DNA from 3 places in the Streptomyces sp. NPDC002144 genome. Region 3 is predicted to be linked to each of the others. Evidence: riboswitches for the same ligand, from Rfam matches in the RefSeq annotation. Region 3 holds a riboswitch; each other region holds the start of a gene.
The links. A riboswitch is a leader RNA that binds a small molecule or an ion and turns the genes downstream of it on or off. The one in region 3 is predicted to bind cyclic di-AMP.
Positions count from the first base shown of each region.

Region 1 (5,501 bases), on a different contig from region 3:
GGCGTCCTCCTCCGTGGCGTGCGCGAGATGGCCGCTGCGGAACAGCACTCCGTGCCGCACCCGCCGCCCGTCCGCCGTCGGAAGCCCGCCGACGTCGCGGAAGTTGCGCACGGCGGTCAGCTCGGGCTCGGTCGACGGGACCTGCTGCGTCACGGGGCCTCCTCGGGGTCGGCCCCGCCGGCGCGGCTCGACGACGGGCACCTCCTCGACGATACGACATGGGTTCCCCAGGCAATGAGTTGTCCACAGGCGTTGCCGCCGAGGCCCGCTGACGTTGATGATGTTGCCGCTTGATCGGACCTGTTCGAACGTGTGAGGGCTTGATGCTGGAGATCTCCGACAACGGCCGTACCTGGCTCCTGACCGGTCCGGCCAGCGGGTACGCCGTCCATCTGACCGAGGACGACGAGCTGCTGCACCTGCACTGGGGCCCGCGGATCGCCCTCGCGGACGCCGAGGCGCTCGCCGTGCGCCCGCTGCCGGTCTACCGGCCCTTCGAGTCGCCGCTGGACGGCCGGGAGGAGTACCCGGTCGAGGGCGGCCCCCGGTTCGCGCGGCCCGCTCTGTCCGTGCGCACCGAGGAGCGGCGCGGCACCGAGTGGCGTTTCGAGGCGCACGAGACGGAGGGCGACCATCTGCGGCTGCGCTTCCGCGACGGCGGGCTCGTCATCACGCTGCACTACCGCATGCGGCACGACGTCGTGGAACGCTGGGTGAGCCTCGACAACGAGGGACCGGCGCCCCTGGAGCTGCTGCGCGCCGACGCCGCCACCTGGACGCTGCCCGACCGCGAGGGCTGGCGGCTCTCCCAGCTGCACGGCCGCTGGGCCGCCGAGTCCCTGCTGACCGCCGCGCCGCTCACCCACGGCGAGAAGGTCATCGGCAGCCGCCGCGGCCACACCGGGCACCAGCACCTGCCCTGGGTCGCCCTCGACACCGACGCCACCGAGGAGCGCGGCGAGGTCTACGGCTGCGCGCTCGGCTGGTCCGGTTCCTGGCGGATCGCGGTGGCGCAGCTCCCGGACGCGCGCGTGCAGATCACCGGCGGCGCCGGGTACGACGACTCCGGGCTGCTGCTCCTGGGCGCGGGGGAGTCGTACACCACCCCCGTCTTCGCCGGGCTGTGGAGCGACGGCGGCTTCGGCGGCGCGAGCCGCGCCTGGCACGCCTACCAGCGCGCCTACGTCATCCCGGACGCGGACCGGGACCGTCCGGTGCTGTTCAACTCCTGGGAGGCCACGGAGTTCGACATCTCAGAGGAGCAGCAGGGGGCGCTCGCCCGCCGGGCCGCCGCCATCGGCGTCGAGCTGTTCGTCGTCGACGACGGCTGGTTCGGCAAGCGCACCAGCGACCGTGCCGGGCTCGGCGACTGGACGCCCAACCCCGACCGCTTCCCCAAGGGCCTGGCGCCGCTCGCCGACTATGTGCACGCCCTCGGCATGCAGTTCGGCATCTGGGTCGAGCCCGAGATGGTCAACCCGGACAGCGACCTCTACCGCGCCCACCCCGACTGGGTGCAGTTCCAGCCGGGCCGCAGGCGCACGGAGTTCCGCAACCAGCTCGTACTGAACCTGGCCCGCGAGGACGTCCAGGAGTACCTCTGGCAGCAGCTCGACACGCTCCTGTCCAGCGCCCCCGTCGACTACGTCAAGTGGGACTTCAACCGCTGCTTCACCGACGCCGGCTGGCCCGGCGACCCCTACCCGCAGCGCCTGTGGGTCGACCACGTCCGCGCGCTGTACGCGCTGCTGGACCGGCTGCGGGCGGCCCACCCGGACGTCGTCTTCGAGTCCTGCTCGGGCGGTGGCGGCCGGATCGACCTCGGCATCATGAGCCGTACCGACCAGGTGTGGACCTCCGACAACACCGACCCGCTCGACCGGCTCGCCATCCAGCACGGCTTCAGCCAGATCCACCCCGCGCGCGTGATGGCCGCCTGGGTCACCGACAGCCCCAACACCCAGCTCAACGACCGGGTCAGCTCCCTGCGCTTCCGGTTCGTCAGCGCCATGGCGGGTGTGCTGGGCGTCGGCGGAGACCTCACCCAGTGGACCGAGGAGGAGCTCGCCGAGGCCGGTGACTGGGTGAGCCTCTACAAGGAGATCCGGCCCCTGGTGCAGCACGGCGACCTCCACCGGCTGCGGCCCCCGACGGGCGGGCTCAGCGCCGTGCAGTACGTGCGCGGGGACGAGTCGGTCGTCCTGGCCTGGCTCCAGGCACAGAGCTACGGCGAGCCCGTACCGGCCCTGCGGCTGCGCGGACTCGACCCGACAGCCTCCTACGAATGCCCTGAAACGGGCGAAATTCACCGTGGGGCCGTACTACTGCATCACGGACTGGACACCGGGCTGCGCGGCGACCTCGATGCGAAAGTCGTCCGGCTGCGTCGCATCTGAGTCTTCTGCCCGAATTGGAGCCTTCATTCCAACTCGCTCTGGAATGGGGAATGCTGGAGCACCGTCACGTGAGGAGCGTCATATCCGTGACGGTGCGTGGCCCGTCATGTTCACGTAATTCATAAGGGTTTCAAGGGGCTTTGGACAAAGGGATGGAGCTGTAATTCACGGAGGGTGACCGTGAATTCCCGCAGTCGATCAACAGAAACGCATGCACAGGGAACCGCCGCTTGTCCCTTTGCGTCCTGGTCGCTTACGTTCGCCACCAATCCGGACGGACGCCCAGTCCTGCCGCCGCCCGGAGCCCGCACAACTCACCCGTGAACGGCAGGAGCGGGGGACCCACAGGTACGACGCCTGTTCCGGTCTCCGGAACGGCTAGGGGTAAAGCCGCGCCGAAAAACGCGGCCGGGCATCTCCAGCCCGCACCCGACAGCTCACCTCGCAGGCGACGGAGAGGAATTCGCCATGCCCGCGAAGGGTAAGCACCGCCGCCCGAAGCCCAAGCGCTTCACCCGCTCCATCGCCGTCGCCGGAACCGGCGGCGCCGCTCTCGCCCTCCCGCTCATAGGGGCCACCGGAGCCCACGCGGCCACCGCGCAGTCGGCTTCCCAGTCGATTTCCGAAAAGACCGTCCAGTCGCTTCCGGCCGCCGAGAAGAAGGCGACCGAGAAGAAGGCGAACGCCAACAACACGGGTGTGCGCACCTATTCGGTCCGGGCCGGCGACTACCTCGCGAAGATCGCCGACGAGCAGCACGTCCGGGGCGGCTGGCAGAAGCTGTACGCGGACAACCGCCGGGCCGTCGGCGACGACCCGTCGCTGATCCACCCGGGCCTCAAGCTCACCCTCGGCGGCAAGGCGACGACCGGCGCCACCAAGTCCTCCACCTCCGCTGCTTCGTCCTCCTCCTCGTCGAGCGCTTCCTCCGCGTCGAAGGCGTCCGAGGCGACGAAGGCGACGAAGGCCACCCAGGCCGCCGAGTCGACCAGCACCGGGTTCACCCTCCCGGTGACCGGCGGCACCATCGGCACCGGCTACCACGTCGCCGGCAGCATGTGGTCCAGCGGCTACCACACCGGCGTCGACTTCGTCGTCCCGACCGGCACCCCGGTCAAGGCCGTGGGCGCGGGCACCGTCGTCACCGCCGGATGGGGCGGCGCGTACGGCAACCAGGTCGTCATCAAGCTCGCCGACGGCCACTACGCGCAGTACGGCCACCTCTCCCAGATCTCCGTCTCGGTCGGCCAGAGCGTGAGCGCGGGTCAGCAGCTGGGTCTCTCCGGTGCGACCGGCAACGTGACCGGCCCGCACCTGCACTTCGAGATCCGCACCACGCCGGACTACGGCTCCGACGTGGACCCGGTCGCCTACCTCCGTTCGAAGGGCGTCGCCGTCGGCTGACCCCCCGCCGACCGCGCGCCTGACACGCTGCCGAAGGCCGGACCCCGATCCCCGGGTCCGGCCTTCGGTGTTGCGGTCGTCGGCTGTCCAACGTCGGTGATGCGAGAGTTATTCCTGCCTTGGGCAACCCTTTGGACGTGGCTTATCTCACCGACCGTCAACTCATTCTTACGGTCGCGTAGGTCACATTCGAAGGTGAATCATGGCGGCCGTGGCAGACGATTCGAAAAGTGACAGCAGAGACAGCAGGGCAGTGATCGGGTCGTACGTCGCGGTGGGGGACAGCTTCACCGAGGGCGTCGGCGATCCCGGCCCCGACGGAGCCATGGTCGGCTGGGCGGACCGGTTCGCCGTGCTGCTCGCGGACCGGCGGCCCGAGGGCGACTTCGCCTACGCCAACCTCGCCGTGCGCGGCAAGCTGCTCGACCAGATCGTGGCGGACCAGGTCCCGCAGGCCGAGGAACTCGCCCCGGACCTGGTCTCCTTCTGTGCCGGCGGCAATGACATCATCCGGCCCGGCACCGACCCGGACGAGGTCGCCGAGCGCTTCGAGCGCGCGGTCGCCCGGCTCACCCGGGCCGCCGGCACCGTCATGGTGACGACCGGCTTCGACACCCGTGGCGTGCCCGTGCTCAAGCACCTGCGCGGCAAGATCGCCACCTACAACGGACATGTCCGGGCCATCGCCGACCGGTACGGCTGTCCCGTGCTCGACCTGTGGTCCCTCAAGACCGTGCAGGACCGCAGGGCCTGGGACGACGACCGGCTGCATCTCTCGCCCGAGGGGCACACGCGCGTGGCGCTGCGCGCGGGTCAGGTCCTCGGCCTGGAGGTCCCGGCCGACCCGGACCAGCCCTGGCCTCCGCTGCCGCCGCGCGGCACCCTCGAGGTGCGGCGGGACGATGTGCACTGGGCGCGCGAGTACCTGGTGCCGTGGATCGGGCGCCGGCTGCGCGGGGAGTCCTCGGGCGACCATGTGACGGCCAAGGGCGCGCTGTCGCCGGACGACATCAAGATGCGGATCGCCCCGGTGGCCTGAGAGCGACGCGTGCGGGAGCTCACCGCTCCGGCGCGGTCAACGCCTCCCGCTCCAGCCCCAGTTCGCGGGCCAGCGCCTCGTCAACCCACTCCTGGGCGCGGGCCCGTGACACCGCGCCCGGGTAGGACGTCAGCTGTACGGCGAGCCCGTCCAGCAGCGCCGTCAGCCGCAGGGCCGTACCCAACGGGTCGGGGCAGCGGAACTCGCCCGCGGCCACGCCCTCGGCGATGACCTCGGCCAGCGCCGCCTTCCACCGCCGGTCGAGGTCGCGGGTGACCTCCTGCAGCACGGGTTCGCGCAGGGCGGCCGCCCAGCCCTCGATCCACAGCCGCCAGCCCTTGGCCTGCCCGGTCGGCGCGTACCAGCGCACGGCCGAGCGCAGCCGCCGCAGCGCCGTGGTGCGCCGGCCGAGCAGCTTGCGCAGATGGGCCAGGTCGTCCTCGGCCGCGTGGGTGAACGCGGCGGCCACCAGCTTCTCCTTGGTCGAGAAGTGATACAGCACCAGCGCGTTGCTCACGCCGAGCGCCGAGGCCACGTCGGCGATCCTGACCGCCGCCACGCCCCGCGCCTCGATCTGCTCGATGGCGGCCCGCAGCAACTCCTCACGCCGCTCCGCCACGCTCAACCGCACTCTCGCCACGCGGTCACCCTATTCCGTCGCC
Region 1 is NZ_JBSFDB010000026.1:141,382-146,882, forward strand. Features, by position in the region: gene ACWCQ1_RS33235 (tyrosine-protein phosphatase) at 1-153, opposite strand, end outside; gene ACWCQ1_RS33240 (alpha-galactosidase) at 324-2,396, shown strand; cyclic di-AMP (ydaO/yuaA leader) riboswitch at 2,702-2,860, shown strand; gene ACWCQ1_RS33245 (M23 family metallopeptidase) at 2,865-3,800, shown strand; gene ACWCQ1_RS33250 (SGNH/GDSL hydrolase family protein) at 4,054-4,839, shown strand; gene ACWCQ1_RS33255 (TetR/AcrR family transcriptional regulator) at 4,859-5,479, opposite strand; gene ACWCQ1_RS33260 (DUF1330 domain-containing protein) at 5,489-5,501, opposite strand, start outside.
Region 1: linked by a shared signal. The riboswitch ahead of ACWCQ1_RS33245 (M23 family metallopeptidase) and the one ahead of ACWCQ1_RS43680 (NlpC/P60 family protein) in region 3 are both predicted to bind cyclic di-AMP.

Region 2 (5,501 bases), on a different contig from region 3:
CGGAGCAGCCTCACGTTGTGGGAAACTGGTCTAGACAACCCTGAACACCGAAGGGCAGCATCACATGGCTGAGCGCCGCGTCAACGTCGGCTGGGCCGAGGGCCTCCACGCCCGCCCCGCTTCCATCTTCGTCCGGGCCACCACGGCCGCAGGTATCCCGGTCACGATCGCCAAGGCCGACGGCAACCCCGTCAACGCGGCCTCCATGCTGGCGGTTCTGGGCCTGGGCGCCCAGGGCGGCGAGGAGATCGTCCTCGCCTCCGACGCCGAGGGCGCGGACGCGGCCCTCGACCGTCTGGCCAAGCTGGTCTCCGAGGGGCTCGAGGAGCTTCCCGAGACCGTCTGACCACGGCACCACGGAAGGGCTCGTCCGAATTTCCGGGCGAGCCCTTCGCATTTTCTGTGCCGGGGGTTCGGAATTCCCGGCGGCGGGCAGCGTGAAATAGCCCCCGCGAATTCTTTCCTCTTTGTATACGGCGTCCGTGTTAATGCCGCAGGCTCGGCATGTTTACGGCATGTTGCGAGTTCCTCACACCGTTCGCCCGCTCCTGGCTCCCGAATCGCAGCCGGTGCGCGGCGGTCGAGCGTTCGGTGTGCAGCGCCGTGACCGCCCGCGCGCGTTCGCCGTCGCCGCGCGCCACGGCGTCGACGATCGCCCCGTGCTCGGCCCAGGACTCCACCGGGTCGGCGGGCGCCTCCACGGCGTACATCCAGGCGATCTTGTGACGCAGCTGGGTCAGCGTCGAGGTCATGGCCTGGCTGCCGGAGGCCTGGGCGAGCGTCTCGTGGAACCAGCCGCCCAGGGAGCGCAGATCCTCGCTGTTGCCCCTCCTGGCCCGCTCCTGGCCCAGTCTGACCAGGCCGCGCAGCACCTTCAGATGGGCCTCGGTGCGGCGCTGGGCGGCCCGGGAGGCGCCGAGCGGCTCCAGCAGCAGGCGCATCTCCAGCAGGTCGGAGGCCTCCTGCTCGGTCGGTTCCGCGACGCACGCGCCCGCGTGCCGCCGGGTCACCACGAAGCCCTCGGCCTCCAGGGTGCGCAGGGCCTCGCGGACGGGGACGCGCGAGACGCCGTAGCGGCGGGCGAGGAGTTCCTCGGTGAGGCGGCTGCCGCGCTCGTAGACACCCGCGACGATGTCGTCCCGGATGGCCGTGCACACCGAGTGCGCCGGAATACGCATGTCCGACCTCCGCCTTAATCCCCGTGAAACGTCGACCATGGACGTGTGTCCAGTGACTCTATTGCAAAGGACGGGAATTTCCGACGGCGGGCCGGAATCCATGGATATTTTTTGGACAGCGGCACGACAGAAACGCGGAAAGCCCCGGCTCGGGGAGCCGGGGCTTCACGGGATCTCGCGATCCTCCGTCAGACGTTCACGCCGTGCGAGCGGAGGTAGGCGACGGGGTCGATGTCGGAGCCGTACTCCGGCGTCGTACGGGCCTCGAAGTGCAGGTGCGGCCCGGTGGTGTTGCCGGTCGAGCCGGACAGGCCGATCTGCTGGCCGGTGACGACCTTCTGGCCGACGGAGACGCCGATGGACGACAGGTGGCCGTACTGGGTGTACGTGCCGTCGTTCATCTTGATCACGATCTGGTTGCCGTACGCACCGCCCCAGCCGGTCTGCACGACGGTGCCGTAGCCGACGGCGTGCACGGCGGTGCCGGTCGCGGCGTGGAAGTCGATGCCGGTGTGGCTGCCCGAGGACCACAGGGAACTGCTGGCCTTGTAGCCCGTGGAGACGTACGAGTTGGAGATCGGGGCGACGAAGGTGTTGAGGCGCTTGCGCTCGGCCTCGCGGGCGGCGCGCTCCTTGGCCTCGCGGGCCTTCTTGGCCTCCGCCTCGGCCTTCTTGCGCGCGGCCTCCTCGGCCGCCTTCTTGCGGGCGGCCATCTCGGCGGCCTGCTTCTGCGCGTCGGCCTGCGCGTCGATCTTGGCGGCGATCGAGTCGCCGATGGTGATGACGGGGGTGAGACCGGTCTGCTCGACGGCGTCGGCCGCGTTGTCGGCGGCGAGCGCGGGGGCCGCGAGGGCGCCGATGACACCGGTGGTGGCGAGAGCCGCGACGCCGGCGGCCCGGGCGGTGGAGCGCTTGATCCGGCTGGGACGACGGTGCTTCCCGGCGGCGCACATGAACGCCATGTACAGGCTGTTCCTTTCCTTCCCTCTCGCCTACCGGGTTAGCTGACGGGTTCGGAGCAGGAAGGTCTCCTACGAGCACCCTCGCTGTGCGCGCGGGCGTCCGATTCACCCCAGGGACTGCGGTGGGTCCCCGGCTCCCCTGGCTCGCGCCGTACGGGGACTCGGCGATGACTGTCCGGTGCCGCGGGTGCGGCGCACTGCCTGACGGACAGCCCGGACGACGCTAAGCGGGGCCGCTTTCAATTCCCAAACGGATCAGGGTGTTTGTAGCGCATCCCACAGGGCAAACGGCCCACTCTCCTTCAAATTTCCTTCAATTGCCGTCAAGGTTCTTCAATTCGGACATAAGAGGGCCCTGGTGACGCTTCCGTCACCAGGGCCCCGCCACGCACGCGTGCCGCTACTCGGCGGACACCACGGTCACTTCACCGATGTTCAGGGCCTCCACGGGGCCCTTGATCTGCGCCGCGTCCCCGACCAGGACGGTCACCAACCGGTCGACGGGGAAGGCGTTCACGACCGCCGCGGTGGCCTCGACGGTGCCGGTCGCGGCGAGCTGCTGGTACAGCGTCGCCTGGTAGTCGTCCGGCAGATGCTGCTCGACCTGGTCGGCCAGCGTGCTCGCGACGGCCGCCGCCGTCTCGTACTTCAGCGGCGCCACCCCGACGAGGTTCTGTACGGCGACGTCCCGCTCGGCGTCCGTGAGGCCGCCCTCGGCGAGCGTGCGCAGCACCTTCCAGAGGTCGTCGAGCGCCGGTCCGGTGTTCGGGGTGTCGACGGAGCCGCTGATGGCGAGCATCGACGCGCCCGTGCCGTCCGGGGCGGAGCGCAGGACCTGGCCGAAGGCCCGTACGCCGTAGGTGTAGCCCTTCTCCTCGCGCAGGACGCGGTCCAGGCGGGAGGTGAGGGTGCCGCCCAGGCAGTACGTGCCGAGGACCTGCGCGGGCCACACGCGGTCGTGCCGGTCGGGCCCGACGCGGCCGATCAGCAGCTGCGTCTGGACGGCGCCGGGACGGTCGACGATGACCACGCGCCCGGTGTCGTCGGCGGTCACCGGAGGCACGGGGCGGGGCTCGGCCCGGGAGCCCGTCCACGCCCCGAGGGTCTCGCCGAGCAGGGCGTCGAGGTCGATCCCGGTGAGGTCGCCGACGACCACCGCGGTGGCCGTCGCGGGCCGGACGTGACGGTCGTAGAAGGCGCGCACGGCCGCCGCGTCGATCTTCTCGACGGTGTCCTCGGTGCCCTGGCGCGGGCGCGACATGCGCGAGGCGGCCGGGAACAGCTCCTTGGAGAGCTCCTTGGCGGCGCGCCGGGAGGGGTTGGCCAGCTCGTGCGGGATCTCGTCGAGGCGGTTGCGGACCAGCCGCTCGACCTCGCTGTCGGCGAACGCGGGCGCCCTGAGGGCATCGGCGAGCAGACCGAGTGCCTTGGCCAGTCGGGAGGCCGGGACCTCCAGGCTGAGCCGGACGCCGGGGTGGTCGGCGTGCGCGTCGAGGGTGGCGCCGCAGCGCTCCAGTTCGGCGGCGAACTCCTCGGCGGAGTGCTTGTCGGTGCCTTCGGAGAAGGCGCGCGCCATGATCGTGGCGACGCCGTCGAAGCCGGCCGGCTCGGCCTCCAGGGGCGCGTCCAGCAGGACCTCCACGGCGACGACCTGCTGGCCGGGGCGGTGGCAGCGCAGCACGGTCAGGCCGTTGTCGAGCGCCCCGCGCGTGGGCGCCGGGAACGCCCAGGGCCGGGCCTCGCCCGCCTGGGGCTGCGGGTGGAACTCCATCGCGGCGAGCTCGGTCACTTGGCCGCCTCCTCGTTCTTGTCGCCGGCTTCGACGGTGGCCTCGGCCTCGGGGTCTTCGGGCGGATCGGCGTCCTCGGCGGCCTCCCCGGAGACCGGCTCGTACACGAGCACCGCGCGGTTGTCGGGGCGCAGGCGGGCCGCGGCGACCTCACGGACCTCCTCCGGGGTCACCTCCAGGACGCGCTTTACGGCGGTCAGGGCGAGCTGCGGGTCGCCGAACAGGACGGCGTAACGGCACAGTTCGTCGGCGCGGCCCGCGACCGTGCCGAGCCGGTCCAGCCACTCGCGCTCCAACTGGGCCTGGGCGCGCTCCATTTCCTCGGCCGTCGGGCCCTCCTCGGCGAACCGGGCGAGCTCCTCGTCGATGGCGGTCTCGATGACCGGGACCTCGACGTCCCCGGAGGTCTTCACGTCCAGCCAGCCCAGGGAGGGCGCCCCGGCGAGCCGCAGCAGCCCGAAGCCGGCCGCGACGGCCGTACGGTCGCGCCGTACCAGCCGGTTGTAGAGGCGGGAGGACTCGCCGCTGCCGAGGACGGTCAGTGCCACGTCGGCCGCGTCGCACGCGCGCGTGCCGTCGTGCGGCAGCCGGTAGGCGGCCATCAACGCGCGCGCGGGCACCTCCTCCTCGACGACCTCGCGCAGCTGCTCGCCGATCACGTCGGGCAGGGTGCCGTCCCGGGGGGCGGGCTTGCCGTCGTGGGAGGGGATGGAGCCGAAGTACTTCTCGACCCAGGCGAGCGTCTGCTCGGGGTCGATGTCGCCGACGACCGACAGCACGGCGTTGTTGGGCGCGTAGTACGTGCGGAAGAACGCGCGCGCGTCCTCCAGCGTCGCCGCGTCCAGGTCGGCCATCGAGCCGATCGGGGTGTGGTGGTAGGGGTGGCCCTCCGGGTAGGCGAGGGCGGTCAGCTTCTCGAAGGCGGTGCCGTACGGGACATTGTCGTAGCGCTGCCGGCGCTCGTTCTTCACGACGTCCCGCTGGTTCTCCATGGACTCGTCGTCCAGGGCGGCCAGCAGGGAGCCCATGCGGTCGGCCTCCAGCCAGAGGGCGAGCTCCAGCTGGTGGGCGGGCATGGTCTCGAAGTAGTTGGTGCGCTCGAAGCTGGTGGTGCCGTTGAGCGAGCCGCCGGCCCCCTGCACCAGCTCGAAGTGGCCGTTGCCCTTCACCTGGCCCGAGCCCTGGAACATCAGATGCTCGAAAAGGTGAGCAAGGCCGGTACGGCCCTTGACTTCGTGGCGCGAGCCGACGTCGTACCAGAGGCACACCGCCGCGACCGGGGTCAGGTGGTCCTCGGAGAGCACCACGCGCAGGCCGTTGGCCAGGCGGTGCTCGGTCGCTGTCAGGCCCCCGGTGCCTGCCTGGTCTGTGGCCGTGTGACCCATGGGCATGTACGTCCCTTCGATCGCCGATGCGGTGGCTGACACCGCGGTTTTGCTGCCGGTCCTGCCACTGTATGCAAGCGTGCGGAGCCGCGGCGAAGTTCCCGGACGACGTACGCCCACAGCGGATCGCGTAGCCTGCGGGCAGCCGCGCCCGATGGTGCCCGCACCGGCGGACCGGACCGCCCGC
Region 2 is NZ_JBSFDB010000044.1:4,893-10,393, forward strand. Features, by position in the region: gene ACWCQ1_RS40890 (HPr family phosphocarrier protein) at 65-346, shown strand; gene ACWCQ1_RS40895 (GntR family transcriptional regulator) at 486-1,178, opposite strand; gene ACWCQ1_RS40900 (M23 family metallopeptidase) at 1,367-2,140, opposite strand; cyclic di-AMP (ydaO/yuaA leader) riboswitch at 2,153-2,317, opposite strand; gene ACWCQ1_RS40905 (M16 family metallopeptidase) at 2,541-3,929, opposite strand; gene ACWCQ1_RS40910 (M16 family metallopeptidase) at 3,926-5,320, opposite strand.
Region 2: linked by a shared signal. The riboswitch ahead of ACWCQ1_RS40900 (M23 family metallopeptidase) and the one ahead of ACWCQ1_RS43680 (NlpC/P60 family protein) in region 3 are both predicted to bind cyclic di-AMP.

Region 3 (5,501 bases):
CCGGTGTCAGCTTCGGCTCGGCGTGTCCGGTCCCGTCGAAGGCCGTGGCGGTGGCCGCGCCCGCGAGGGCGATGGTGAAGGCGGTGCGGGCCGTGTTGCCGCCGAGCGAACGCCGACTGGGCTTGCGGTGCGCTGCCACGTGGACTGCACGTCCTTTCGTACGACCGCCCCGTACCGAGGCGGCTTACGCGTCCGGCGACGGCCCGCACAGGGGGAACGGCCCGCCGCCGGACCTTCTCGGCGGTGGTGGCCGACTGCCGCCCCTGGCCCGGGCGGCGGTGGGGAGCCGGTCACCTGGGGGAGGACGCTAAACCTGACGGTGTCGGCGGGGTAACGCCTTGTGCGGAACTGCCGCGAGCGGACCGACGGGTGACCGTATACGACCGTGACGGCGATCCAGGACCGTCGACTTCGCGCAGGACGCTGACCGAAGTGACGGTTTCGGGACACGTACGGGCGGCATGGTGCTATGGGCCGCATATATGCAGGATCGGGTCGGGGGAGGCGGGGCGGTGTCGGAGGCCCCATGTGCCCCTGTTTAAGCTCCGGCCTCATGGACGTACTCATCCACCTCTTCGTCGGCCTGCACATCGTCGGCATCGCCGCGCTCCTCGGCGGCTTCCTCACCCAGCTGAAGGCGATGGGCCGCGGTGAGGCCCGCTTCGTCCCGGGGATGCTGCACGGCGCGCTGACGATGCTGGTCACCGGCGCGATCCTGGTCGGGCTCAACCAGGCCGACGACCATCACGTCAACAACATCAAGATCGGCGTCAAGCTGGCGCTGCTGGTCGTGATCCTCGGGCTGGTCTATGTGAAGCGGGACGAGGAGAAGGTGGGCAAGAGCCTGTTCGGGCTGGTCGGCGCGCTCACCACGGTGAACGTCTTCATCGCGGTGCTGTGGACCTGAGGCCTGCGCGGGCGGCCGCGAGGGCCTGAGCGGCGACCGCCAGCCACGCCGCCACCGCGATCCACAGCAGCACCTGCCCCGGCCCCTTGAGCCACGGCACGTGCAGGGCGGTGGCGACCGACAGGACGGCCGTCGCCGTCATCCCCATCGGGAACACGGTCGCCCAGCGGCGCACGTCGTAGGCGGGCCGCGGCCGCGTCACCTCAGCGACGAGCAGTACGGCGTACCAGGCCGCGTCCAGCGCGAGCAGCGCGAAGGTGACGGTGCGCAGGACACCGCGGTCGTCGCCGCTCCACAGATACGGGGGCGGGCTGTCCGCGGCCACGAGCCTCGCGCCGGCCAGCGCCGAGATGGAGAGCGCGCCACCCGCGACCCACTGGTCGCCGGCGCCCTCCACGACCTGCCGCAGGTCGAACCGGGCGAAGGCGAGACCGTAGAGGACGAGGCCGAGCCAGAACAGCACGAGCGCGGTGTGCGCGAGCCACGCCGTCGACTCCGCGGCGGCGAGCACGGCGCCGAGCACGGCGAGCCCCTGGGTGGCCACGCAGCACAGGAACACCGCGCCGGGCATGCGCCGCCGCCAGTGCCGTACGACGTCCACGAGCAGCACCGGCCACAGCACGGCCGCCAGCGCGAGCAGCGCCTCCGCGAGGGTGTGCCATCCCAGGACCGAGAAGCGGGTGCCGAGCACGGTGGTCGCTGCGACGGCGGCGAGCGACCCGGGCGTCCCGGCCTCCGCCAGCCATCTCTCCCGGTCCCACAGCAGCCGCGCGGCGAAGTCCGCCGCCAGGCCCAGCCAGCCAACGCAGGTCAGCACGAGGGCGATCCGCGACACCGTCTCGTGTCCCGTCAGCTGAAGCCCGACCGACAGGATCCCGGTCGCCATGACGGCGGCCCCGGCCGCGGGCGGCCGCTGCGCCCACCAGACGAGGAGAGCGGAGCGGTCGGGCACGGGGCTGCTGCTGCCGGGCATGCGGCCGATGGTAGGGAGGCCAGCCAGGAGTCCGAGAAGGGCACGCGCGCGGGCAGAAGGAAATACGCGCGGGCGCGCGGAGCGGAAGAGGGGCGCAGACCGACGCCTACGCGCCGAGGCGCGGTTGTGCACACCGGCACACAAACAACGCCCCACGCCTACCGCAACGGCAGGCGACCGCCCGCATCCGTTTGCGCGCTCCCGCACCCCACGGCCGGGCGGCGCTCGAAGCGGCCTCGCACGCCTGCCGGGCGCTCGGTCGACGGGCGCGCAGGGACCGTCACGCGCCCGCATGCCAACGCCGGGTGGCGCTCGAAGCGGCCTCACACGCCTGCCGCGCGCTCGGTCGACGGGCGCTCAGAGAGCGTCGCGCGCCGCTCATCCCACCGCCGTGCGGCGCGAGCAGCGGCCTCACACGCCTGCCGCGCGCTCGGTCGACGGGCGCTCGGGGACCGTCGCGCGCCGCGCATCCCACCGTCGGGTGGCGTGCCAAGGGCCGCGTGTGCCCGGCGGTTCCGACCGGGGCGCGCGAGGACGTTCGTGCGTCGCGGTCATCGCCTCACGCGGGGCGTACCACGCTGTGGATGATTGATTCGCCGGCGTAGTAGATGGACTCCTCGCGGACGTACGCGCCCGGCTTGGGGGCGTGGATCATCATGCCGTTGCCGATGTAGACGCCGACGTGGCTGATGTCGTCGTAGAAGAAGATCAGGTCGCCGGGCCGGGCGTCGGCGAGGGAGACGGTGGTGCCCGCGTTCACCTGGTCGTAGGTGGTGCGCGGGAGGTCCACGCCCGCGGCCTTCCACGCGGCCTGGGTGAGGCCGGAGCAGTCGTAGGAGCCGGGACCGGTGGCGCCCCAGACATACGGCTTGCCGATCTGCGCGCGGGCGAACGCGAGCGCCTTCGCGGCCTTGGCGGCGTACGAGGAGTCCGTGGTGTCCGTGGAGCCGGTGTCCGAGGAGGAGGTGCCGTCCTGGGACGTCGTCCCCTCCTGGGCCTTCCGCGCCGCCGCCTGCTGCTGGGCCAGCTCCGCGGCCTTGCGCGCGGCCTCCTCCCGCTGCTTCTTCTCGATCGCCGCGAGCCGCGCCTTCTCCTCGGCCGTCAGCTTCGACAGCAGCTCGCGCGCGTCGGAGAGCTTCTTCTGCACCGTGGCCTTGGCGGTCTGTAGATCGTTCTGCGACGTGCTGAGCGTCTCGAGGCTCCGGGAGGCCTCCTCACGCTTCTTCATCGTCGCGGACTGCTCGGTGAAGTAGTCGTCGACCTCGCTCTTCTGGCGGGCGGTCAGCCGGCCCATCAGCTGCGTCTGGTCGAAGTAGTCCTGCGGGGAGTCGGCGAGCAGGAAGGTCGCCGTGTCGGGCGCGGCGGCACCCGTCCGGTACTGGGCGGCGGCGAAGGAACCGAGCCTCTCGCGCTCCTCGTTGAGCTTCTGGGCGCGCTTGGCGACGTCGTTGAGCAGGGAGTCGACCCGTCTGCGCTGCTTGGTGGTCTTCTCCTTGGCCGCGTTGTACTTCTCGGTGGCCGACTCCGCCTGGCGGTACAGGTCGTCGACCTTCTTCTCGACTTCCTCGAGGCTGGGGCCGCCGTCGGCCGAGGGGGCGGCGTTGGCCGACTGGGAGAGCAGGGCCACGGAGGTGAGGGCGGCCGTGGCGAGAGCGGGGGTGCGTATGCCTGCTACGCGCGTAACGGCGGGACGTGTCTTGCGGTGCGACGCCAAGACCGGCGACTCCTTCCATCGTCCGCCTACCGGGTTAGCTGTCGGGTTCGGGCGGGTGGTTCGGAAGGGTTGCCCTACGGCCCGGGCCCCGGAAGGGGGGCCGGCCGATTCACCCCAAGGTCCTCGTGGGTCCCCGGCTCCGGCTGCGCGGCGGCGCCCCGGACTCGGCGGAGGCCGCACGGCCCGGCGAGGTTCGCCGGTGGGGGTCGTACGGCCTGCCCGAACGGTAGCCAACTGGTGTGGTCCGTGTGAAGGTTGATGTTCGATTTGTCCGATACATTTCCGTGACCTTCGACCGGCCCCACCCACCCGGCCACGTGCGGTGATGGCGCGCCACGCAGCGTGTACGGGGCATCGGGATCCGGCGATGTTCTCAGGGCGGCCGCGGGCTGTCAGTGGGGCGCCCTAGACTCGGAGAGCGATGAGCAGCCTCTTTGACGACAGCTTCCTGGCGGACCTCCAGGCCCCTCGCGGGCACGCGGAGGAACCCCCGCCGCCGCCCGAGGACGATCACGTACCGGAGCCCGTTCCGGACGACCTGTTCGGCGGGAAGTTCGACGTGCCGCCGGACCGGGACGCCTACTACCGCGACGGCGCCCCCCGCCCGGCGATCGACCCGGCGGCGCTGCTGGACGGGCTGAACGAGAACCAGCGCGCGGCCGTCGTGCACCATGGCGCCCCCCTGCTCATCGTGGCCGGCGCCGGCTCCGGCAAGACCCGTGTCCTCACCCACCGCATCGCCCACCTCCTGGCCGAGCGGAACGTGCACCCGGGCCAGGTCCTGGCGATCACCTTCACCAACAAGGCCGCCGGTGAGATGAAGGAGCGCGTCGAGCAGCTCGTCGGCCCGCGCGCGAACGCGATGTGGGTGATGACCTTCCACAGCGCGTGCGTGCGCATCCTGCGCAGGGAGAGCAAGAAGCTCGGCTTCACCTCCTCCTTCTCGATCTACGACGCCGCCGACTCCAAGCGCCTGATGGCCCTGGTCTGCCGCGACCTGGACCTCGACCCCAAGCGCTACCCGCCGAAGTCCTTCAGCGCCAAGATCTCCAACCTGAAGAACGAGCTGATCGACGAGGAGGACTTCGCCGCCCAGGCCACCGACGGCTTCGAGAAGACCCTCGCCCAGGCCTACGCCCTCTACCAGTCACGGCTGCGCGAGGCGAACGCCCTCGACTTCGACGACCTGATCATGACGACGGTCAACCTGCTCCGCGCCTTCCCGGACGTCGCCGAGCACTACCGCCGCCGTTTCCGGCACGTCCTGGTCGACGAGTACCAGGACACCAACCACGCCCAGTACGCGCTCGTGCGCGAGCTGGTGGGGACGAGCGAGCACCCCGTCGACGTCCCGCCGAACGAGTACGACGTCCCGCCCGCCGAGCTGTGCGTGGTGGGTGACGCGGACCAGTCGATCTACGCCTTCCGCGGGGCGACGATCCGCAACATCCTCCAGTTCGAGGAGGACTACCCGGACGCGACGACGATCCTCTTGGAGCAGAACTACCGCTCCACCCAGACGATCCTGTCCGCGGCCAACGCGGTCATCGAGCGCAACGAGTCCCGCCGCCCCAAGAACCTGTGGACCAACGCCGGCGCGGGCGCGCGCATCACGGGCTATGTCGCCGACACCGAGCACGACGAGGCCCAGTTCGTCGCCGACGAGATAGACCGTCTCACCGACGCGGGTGACGCGAAGGCCGGGGACGTCGCCGTCTTCTACCGGACGAACGCACAGTCCCGTGTCTTCGAAGAGGTCTTCATCCGCGTCGGCCTGCCCTACAAGGTCGTCGGCGGTGTCCGCTTCTACGAGCGCAAGGAGGTCCGGGACGTCCTGGCCTATCTGCGCGTGCTGGCCAACCCCGAGGACTCGGTGCCGTTGCGCCGCATCCTGAACGTCCCCAAGC
Region 3 is NZ_JBSFDB010000054.1:41,099-46,599, forward strand. Features, by position in the region: gene ACWCQ1_RS43665 (C40 family peptidase) at 1-139, opposite strand, end outside; gene ACWCQ1_RS43670 (hypothetical protein) at 554-907, shown strand; gene ACWCQ1_RS43675 (tellurite resistance/C4-dicarboxylate transporter family protein) at 885-1,880, opposite strand; gene ACWCQ1_RS43680 (NlpC/P60 family protein) at 2,440-3,594, opposite strand; cyclic di-AMP (ydaO/yuaA leader) riboswitch at 3,603-3,774, opposite strand; gene pcrA (DNA helicase PcrA) at 4,016-5,501, shown strand, end outside.